DNA from 2 places in the Saccharothrix lopnurensis genome. Region 2 is predicted to be linked to the other one. Evidence: predicted binding sites of a transcription regulator. Region 2 holds the regulator's gene; the other holds the start of a gene.
What was found. The regulator HspR, encoded in region 2, represses chaperone genes until heat shock. The targets are predictions, from matches to a motif close to ANNTTGAGTNNNNNNNACTCAANNT.
Positions count from the first base shown of each region.

Region 1: lon (endopeptidase La) is a predicted target of HspR. The motif match lies at 2,266-2,290, and genes of this name have one in related genera.

Region 1 covers NZ_JBHSQO010000035.1:44,259-48,676, reverse strand. The annotation lists gene lon (endopeptidase La) at 1-2,255, opposite strand, end outside; gene ACFP3R_RS26970 (ATP-binding protein) at 2,640-4,418, shown strand, end outside.
Region 2 covers NZ_JBHSQO010000018.1:117,311-121,728, forward strand. The annotation lists gene ACFP3R_RS19475 (FAD-binding oxidoreductase) at 1-886, shown strand, start outside; gene ACFP3R_RS19480 (heat shock protein transcriptional repressor HspR) at 1,551-1,979, opposite strand; gene dnaJ (molecular chaperone DnaJ) at 1,982-3,151, opposite strand; gene grpE (nucleotide exchange factor GrpE) at 3,172-3,891, opposite strand; gene dnaK (molecular chaperone DnaK) at 3,888-4,418, opposite strand, start outside.

The DNA of each region.
Region 1 (4,418 bases), on a different contig from region 2:
TGCTCCGGCACGTCGTCCAGGTCCGGCTCGTTGCGCTGCGGCAGCAGCACGGTGGTGATGCCCGCGCGGTGCGCGGCCAGCAGCTTCTGCTTGACCCCGCCGATCGGCAGCACCCGCCCGGTGAGCGAGACCTCACCCGTCATCGCCACGTCGGAGCGCACCGGGCGACCCGACAGCAGCGACGCCAGCGCCGTCGTCATCGTCACGCCCGCGGACGGCCCGTCCTTCGGCACCGCGCCCGCCGGCACGTGGATGTGCACCCCGCGCTCGGCCAGCTCCTCCGCGCCCGCGTCGTGCGACTTCAGGTACGACAGCGCGATCTGCGCCGACTCCTTCATCACCTCGCCCAGCTGCCCGGTCAGCACGACCCCGGCCGACCCGGTGCCCTTCGGCGCCAGCGACGCCTCCACGAACAGCACGTCGCCGCCCGCGCCGGTCACCGCCAGCCCCGTGGCCACGCCCGGCACGGCGGTCCGCTCAGCCGACTCCGGCGTGTGCTTGGGCGAGCCCAGGTACCCGCGCAGCTCCGGCACGTCCACCGCCACCGGCAGCGCCGCCTCGTCCAGCGCCACCCGGGCCGTCACCTTCCGCAGCACCCGCGCCAGCGAGCGCTCCAGCTGCCGCACGCCCGCCTCGCGGGTGTACTCGCCGGCCAGCTTCCGCAGCGCCGCCTCGCTGATCGAGACGTCCTCCGGCGCCAGCCCGGCGCGCTCGACCTGCCGGGGCAGCAGGTGGTCACGGGCGATGGTGACCTTCTCATCCTCGGTGTACCCGTCGAGCCGGACCAGCTCCATGCGGTCCAGCAGCGGGCCCGGGATGGACTCCAGCACGTTGGCCGTGGCCAGGAACACCACGTCCGACAGGTCCAGCTCGACCTCCAGGTAGTGGTCCCGGAACGTGTGGTTCTGCGCCGGGTCCAGCACCTCCAGCAGCGCGGCGGTCGGGTCGCCCCGGTAGTCCGCGCCCACCTTGTCGATCTCGTCCAGCAGCACGACCGGGTTCATCGAGCCCGCCTCGGAGATGGCGCGCACGATCCGGCCCGGCAGCGCGCCCACGTAGGTGCGCCGGTGGCCGCGGATCTCGGCCTCGTCGCGCACGCCGCCCAGGGCGACCCGGACGAACTCGCGCCCCATGGCCCGCGCGACCGACTCGCCGAGCGAGGTCTTGCCGACCCCGGGCGGGCCCACCAGGGCCAGCACCGCGCCGGACCGCCGCCCGCCGACGACGCCCATGCCGCGGTCGGCGCGCCTGCGCCGCACGGCCAGGTACTCGACGATGCGCTCCTTCACGTCGTCCAGGCCGGCGTGGTCGGCGTCCAGCACGGCCCGCGCGCCCGCGATGTCGTAGGAGTCCTCGGTGCGCTCGTTCCACGGGATGCCCAGCACCGTGTCCAGCCACGTGCGGATCCAGCCGACCTCGGGGGACTGCTCGGAGGTCCGCTCCAGCTTGTCGACCTCGGTCAGCGCGGCCTGCCGCACGTGCTCCGGCAGGTCGGCGCCCTCGACGCGGGCCCGGTAGTCCTGCTCCTCGGTGGCGGGCTTGCCGTCCAGCTCGGCCAGCTCCTTGCGGATCGCGGCGAGCTGCTGGCGCAGCAGGAACTCGCGCTGCTGCTTCTCCACGCCCTCCTTGACGTCCTTGCGGATCGTCTCGGCCACGTCCAGCTCGGTCAGGTGCTCCCGGCCCCACTCGATCAGCCGCTCCAGCCGCCGCGTGGTGTCGGGCGTCTCCAGCAGCCACACCTTCTGCTCGTCGCCCAGGTACGAGGCGTACCCGGCGAGGTCGGCCAGCGCCGACGGCTCGTCGACCTGCCGCACCGAGTCGACCACCTGCCACGCGCCGCGCTGCTGGAGGATCGACGTGACCAGCGCGCGGTACTCGCGGGCCAGCTCGTGCGTGCGCTCGTCGGCGGGCGGCACGTCGGCGATCGTCGCCTCGACCCACAGCGCCGCGCCGGGACCGGTCGTGCCGGTGCCGATGCGCACCCGCTCGGTGCCGCGCACCACGGCCGCGCGCTCGCCGCCGGACAGCCTGCCCACCTGCTCTATCACGCCCAGTGTGCCGACCTTGGCGTACTTCCCGTCCAACCGCGGCACCAGCAGCACCTTGGACTGACCACCGGCGGCGGTCGCGGCCTCGACGGCGGCGCGGGCCTCGGCGCCGGCGTCCACGCCGCTGAGCCGGATCGGCACGACCATGCCCGGCAGCACGACCACGTCGTCCAGCGGCAGGACCGGCAGCGCCAACGTCTCGCCCATGATTCCTCCAAAGTTGAGTCTGACTGGCTCAACCAAGGTGAGCGGGGAATTGTTTCCGCCGGCTGTTCGCCCAGAGCGAGCAGGCGGAGAGGGGGCAGGGGGAGGGAGAGGGAGGAGAGGGGGAAGGGCGGCGCGGGGGAAGCGGCGCGGGAAGGCGGCATGGGGGAGGGGCGGCACGGGGGAGGCGGTGAGGAGGGCAGGCGGCGGAGGTAGGCGGAGGCGGAGGCAGGCGACGAGGGAGCCGAGGTGGGACGGCCTGCGGCGGGGGCAGGCCCGAGGGCGCGGCCTGCGACGGGACGGGCCCCGAGGGCGGTGCTGCGGCTTTCGGGTGCACTTCTCCGGTTGTGATCGTGTTCACCCGCCGTCACCGGCACGATGCACGGTGTGGCTACGACGGCCGGCGGCCCGGGTTCGGCGGTGCACCGCACGATCGTGGTGGTCGACGTGGAGGGCTTCGGCGACCCGCGCCGCACCCTGCCCCACCAGCTGGGCACGCGCGCCGGGCTGTACCGGGTCGTCGAGGAGGCCCTGCGGGCGGCCGGGGTGGCGTGGGAGGACTGCTACCACGAGGACCGCGGCGACTGCGTGTTCGTCCTCGTGCCGCCGGACTTCCCCAAGGGCCCGCTGGTGGAGGTGGTGCCCGGCGCGCTGGTGGCGGCGCTGCGCACCCACAACGACGCCTGCCCGCCCGAGCAGCGGGTCCGGTTGCGGGTGGCCGTGCACGCCGGTGAGGTCGCCTTCGACGGCCACGGCGCCACCTCCACCGCGCTGACCACCGCGTTCCGGCTGATCGACGCGGCGCCGCTGAAGCGGGCCCTGGCCGGTTCGCCCGGTGTGCTGGCGCTGGTGGTGTCCCGCTGGGTCTTCGACGAGGTGGTCCGCAACTCCGCGGTGCTCGACCCGACCACGTTCCGGCCCGCGCCGGTGAGCGTGAAGGAGACCCGCGACACCGCCTGGATCGCCCTGCCCGACCACCCCTACCCGGCCGACCGGGCCGCCGCGGACCACGCCGCGCCCGACCCGGCGTCCGCGCCCCACCAGCTGCCCGCCCCGCCCTCGCCGTTCGTCGGCCGCCGGGAGGAGCTGGACCGCCTGGACGCCGCCGTGGCGAACAGCTCCACGGTGGTCGTCTCCGCGATCGCCGGCGCCGGGGGCATCGGCAAGACCTGGTTGGCGCTGAACTGGTCCCACCGCGACCTCGGGCGGTTCCCGGACGGCCAGCTGTTCGTGGACCTGCGCGGGTTCAGCCCCGACGGCGAGCCGATGGACCCCGCGGTGGCGGTGCGCGGCTTCCTCGACGCCCTGGGCGTCGACCCCGGCCGCATCCCCGTCGACCCGCACGCCCAGGCCGCGCTGTTCCGCGGCCTGGTCGGCGACCGGCGGATGCTGCTGGTGCTGGACAACGCCGCCGACACCGCCCAGGTCACCCCGCTGCTGCCCGGCGGCGACACCTGCACCGTGCTGGTCACCAGCCGCAGGCGGCTGGCCGGGCTGATCACCGCCCACGACGCCCACCACCTGCCGCTGGACGTGCTGGCCGACGACGAGGCCCGCGCCCTGCTGACCCACCGGCTCGACCCCGGCCGCCTCGCCGCCGAGCCCGCCGCCGTCGCCGAGCTGATCGCCCTGTGCGGCGGGTTCCCGCTGGCGCTGAGCATCGTCGCCGCCCACGCCCACACCCGTCCCCAGCTCACCCTGACCGCCCTGGCCGCCGAGCTGCGCGACCTCGGCCTGGACGCCCTGGACGACGACGACCCGACGGCCAGCCTGCCCACCGTGCTGTCGTGGTCCCTGCGCTCCCTGACCCCCGACCAGGCCACCGCCCTCGCCCTGCTCGGCATCGCGCCGGGCCCGGACATCGGCCTGCCCGCCGCCGCGAGCCTCACCGGCCTGCCGCCCGGCACGGCCAGGGCGGTGCTGCGCGGCCTGGTGCAGGCTTCGCTGATCGGCGAGGACGCCCGCGGTCACCACCGGATGCACGACCTGATCCGCCGGCACGCCGCCGACACCGCGGCCACCCTGCCCCGGCGGACCCGGGACGAGGCCCTGCGCCGGGTGGTCGACCACTACCTGCACACCGCCCACGCCGCCGACCGGCACCTGATGGCCGACCGCGTGCCCGCCGAGCTCGACCCGCCCGAACCCGGCACCCACCTGAACCCG
Region 2 (4,418 bases):
CGGGCGCGACCACCGCAAGTTCGGCGTGGTCAACGTGCACTACGAGTCGGTCGGCACGGCGCTGCTGGCGGCGATCAAGAAGTTCGCGGGCCCCGCGTGGACGCCGAAGGTCGAGCTCGCGTGGGCCGAGGCTTACACGATCATGGCCCGCTCCATGCAGGAGGCCGCCGCGGCCGACGACGGTCCGGCGTACTGGCACGCGACCGTGCTGGAACACCAACGGGTGAGCTGGGACCTGGCCGTGATCCGGTTGCAGCCGGATCACCCGGTCGGGTACCGCGCGGGCCAGTACGTGAGCGTCGAGACGCCCCAGCGGGCCCGGCTGTGGCGGTACTACTCGCCCGCCAACGCCCCCCGCGCGGACGGCATCATCGAGTTCCACATCCGCTCGGTCGAGGGCGGGTGGGTGAGCCGCTCGATCGTCGGGCACACCCAGGCCGGTGACGTGTGGCGGATCGGCCCCCCGATGGGCCGGCTCAGCGTGGACCGCAAGTCCGGGCGCGACGTGCTCATGGTCGCCGGCGGCACCGGGGTCGCGCCGATGCACGCGATCATCGACGAGATGGCGCAGTGGGGCGAGAACCCCCGCGTCCACCTGTTCATGGGCGGTCGGACCCGCGAGGACCTGTACGACCTGGACAACCTCCAGCGGTTCGCGATGACGAACCCGTGGCTGACCGTCGTGCCGGTGCTGGAGTCGGACCCGGGCGCCCGCGGCGTCGAGCAGGGCACCCTCGCCGACGTCGTCACCCGCTACGGGGCGTGGCAGGACCGCGACGTGCTGGTCTGCGGCTCGCCGTCGATGATCCGGGCCACGGTGTCCCGGATGCTGGTGGCGGGCACCCCGCTGGACCGGATCAAGTACGACCCCTTCACCCTGGACTGAGCCTCACCTCACCACGCCACGCCGCTTCCGAGCCGAACCAGCCGCACCCCGGTCCGCACTCCCGCGCCGGGGTTGGTCGGCAGCCGCACCCGGGCTGATCAGCTCCGCCACTCGGGACCAACATCCCCCGCTTCGGCGGCCGGCCTGTCGACCGGGGACACCGGCCCCAGGACCACCGCGGCGATCCCCGCAGGCGTGACGCGCCGAGCGCTTGGGCGAACGCGGGCAGCAACTTCCCGGCGGCGGAGGTCGGGCTGAGCCGAGACCAGGGGCTCGCCCGAAGCCGGGCTAGGCCAGGTCGGGCTGGATCGGGCCGAGCTGGATCAGGCGGAGGGGCCGGACCCAGACCGGAGCCGGGGGCTGAGAGCTGGGGCCGGGAGCTGAGGGCTGAGGCCGGGAGCTGGCCTGGGCTGGGGACTGGTCTGAAGTCGGGTCGTGGAGGGCTGGGCTCCGGGGCTGGCCCGAGATCCGGGTCGGGTCCGGTCCGGTCGGGTCGGGGAGGGCTGAGGCCGGGTCGGAGAAAGGCCGACGGCCCGGCTGTGGGGTGGCCGGGCCGTCGGGTGGGTTTTGGGGGATGCGGGGTGGTCGCGGGGTTCCTCATGTGCAACCGATGGTCGGTAACGGTGTTTCCGTACATCAGTCACCCCATCGTGTGTCCCCGGGATCAGCGCTTGGGCCCCGGCCGCCACACCACCAGCGCGGTCTCGTGCCGCACCGGCACCAGGTCGCGCCGGTAGGAGGCGTGCACCGACGCGGCCGCCTGCTCGGCCGCCGCCATGGCGGAGGCCAGTTCCTCGGTCAGCTGGTGGACCCTGGCGCGCAGGGCGCCGACCTCGTTCTCCAGCTCGATGATCCGCTTGACCCCCGCGAGGTTGACGCCTTCTTCCTGCGACAACCGCTGCACCTCGCGCAGCAGCACGATGTCGCGCATCGAGTACCGGCGCCCGCCCCCGGACGTGCGTCCTGGCGACACCAGCCCCATCCGGTCGTACGACCGGAGCGTCTGCGCGTGCAGACCGGACAGCTGCGCCGCCACCGAGATCACGAAGAACGGGGTGTCCTCGTCGGTGCCGGGCGGGAACGGGAAGCTCACACCTACCTCTTCTCCACCAGGGCGTTGAGTTCGGCGCGGGGGTCGTGGTGGGTGGTCACCGCCGCGTACTTCTCCAACGCCTCGCGTGCCGCGGCGTCCATGTTGTCCGGCACCTGCACCAGGAGCGTGATGAGCAGGTCGCCGACCTGGCCGTCGCGCTTGGCGATGCCCTTGCCCTTGGCCCGCAGCACCCGGCCGCTGGCGGTGCCCGCGGGGACCCTCAACGTCACCTTGCCGTCCAGGGTGGGCACGGTCAACGTGGTGCCCAGGGCCAGTTCGGGGAAGGTGACCGGCGCGGTGAGGGTCAGGTCGTTGCCGGACCGCCCGAACACGGGGTGCGGGTTGACGTGGACCCGCACGTACAGGTCTCCGGCGGGTCCGTTGTTGCGCCCGGGTTCGCCCTGGCCGGCGAGCCTGATGCGCTGGCCGTCGTCGACGCCCGAGGGGATGCGGATGGTGAGCGTGCGCGTCTTGGTGCTGACGCCGTCGCCGCCGCACTCCGGGCACGGGTCGTCGACGATGCGGCCGGTGCCGCGGCAGTCGGTGCACGGTTCGGAGAAGGCGAACGCGCCCTGGCTGCGGGTGACGAGTCCGGCGCCGCCGCAGTTGGTGCAGGTGCGGGGGGTGGTGCCGGGTCTCGCGCCGGAGCCCGCGCAGGTGCCGCAGGCCGACGGGCTGGACAGCCGCAGGGGGACGGTGGCGCCGCGGACGGCTTCGGTGAAGTCGATCCGCACGTCGGTTTCGACGTCGTCGCCGCGGCGGGGCCGGGTGGCGGAGGCGGTGGTGCCCCCCCGGCGGTTGAACAGGCCGCCGAGGATGTCGCCCAGGCCGCCCATGCCGCCGGCGCCGGTCTGCTGGGCGCGGCCGAACAGGTCGCCGACGTCGAAACCGCCGGTGCCCCCGGTGCCGAAGCCGCCGGGGAAGCCGCCGCCCCCGGCGAAGAGGCGGCGGGCTTCGTCGTACTGCTTGCGCTTGGCGGCATCGGACAGGATGCCGTACGCCTCGGAGACGGCCTTGAAGCGGGCTTCGGCCTTGGCGTCGCCGGGGTTGGCGTCGGGGTGCAGTTCCCGGGCCAGCTTCCGGTACGCCTTCTTGATCTCGTCGGCCGAGGCGTCGGAGGAGACGCCCAGCTCGCGGTAGAAGTCCTTCTCGATCCAGTCCCTAGCACTCACCGGACATCACCTCCCTTTCCTCAGCTGCCCTCGGCCGGCTCCGCGGCGGCCGGCTCCGGCTCGTGGTCGGTGACGCCGACCAGCGCGGGTCGCAGGACCCGTTCGCCGTAGCGGTAGCCGCGGCGGAGCACGGCCGTGACCGTGGGTCCGCCGACCTCGGGGGACGTGCTGTGCTGCACGGCCTCGTGGACGGACGGGTCGAACTCCTCGCCCTCGTGCCCGAAGGGTTCGAGGCCGAGGCCGCGGAGGGTGGTGACCAGCTTGTCGGCCACGGCCTTGAACGCGCCGGTGAGGTCGCCGTGGGCCTCGGCGCGCTCGACGTCGTCGAGGACGCCGAGCAGTTCGCCCGCGACCTGGGACTTGGCGGTGCTGATGACCAGTTCCCGGTCGCGCTCGACGCGCTTGCGGTAGTTGGCGTACTCGGCGGTGAGCCGCTGGAGGTCGGCGGTCCGCTCGTCGAGCTGGGCCTTCAGCTCGACGGCGGGGTCCTCGGCGACGGCCGTGCCCTCGTCGGGCAGGTCGGGGGCGGCGTGCTTGCCGCCCTCCGACGTCTGCCCGGACGACTGCTCCGGCGACGACTGCTCCGACGACTGCTGCGGCTCCGACGCGGGTGCTCCGACCTGGGTGTCGCCGTTCTCCGGCGCGCCGTCCCCGGCCGGGGTGGCGCGCACCTCGCCGGTCTCGGGGTCGATGCGCCTGCGGTCGGTGACGACCACCTGGGGCTCTTCGGGCTGGGTCACTTCTTGTCGTCCTCGTCCACGATCTCGGCGTCGACCACGTCGTCGGCCTTGGGCGCGTCGCCCGCGGCGGCCCCGCCGGCGGCACCCGGGCCCGCGTCGGCGGTCGGCGCGGCGTTGGCGTACAGGGACTGGCCGATGGCCTGCGACTCGGTGGCGAGCTTCTCCACCGCGGCCCGGACCTTGGCGATGTCGGTGCCCTTGAGGGCCTCGTTGGTCTCGTCGATGGCGGCCTTGACCTTGTCCTTGACCTCGGCCGGGATCTTGTCCTCGTTCTCCTTGACGACCTTCTCGGTCTGGTAGACGAGGGTCTCGGCCTGGTTGCGGACCTCGGCTTCGTCGCGGCGGCGCTTGTCCTCCTCCGCGTGCGCCTCGGCGTCCTTGATCATGCGGTCGATGTCGTCCTTCGGCAGGGCGGAGCCACCGGTGATGGTCATCCGCTGCTCCTTGCCGGTGCCCATGTCCTTGGCGGAGACGTGGACGATGCCGTTGGCGTCGATGTCGAAGGTGACCTCGATCTGGGGGACGCC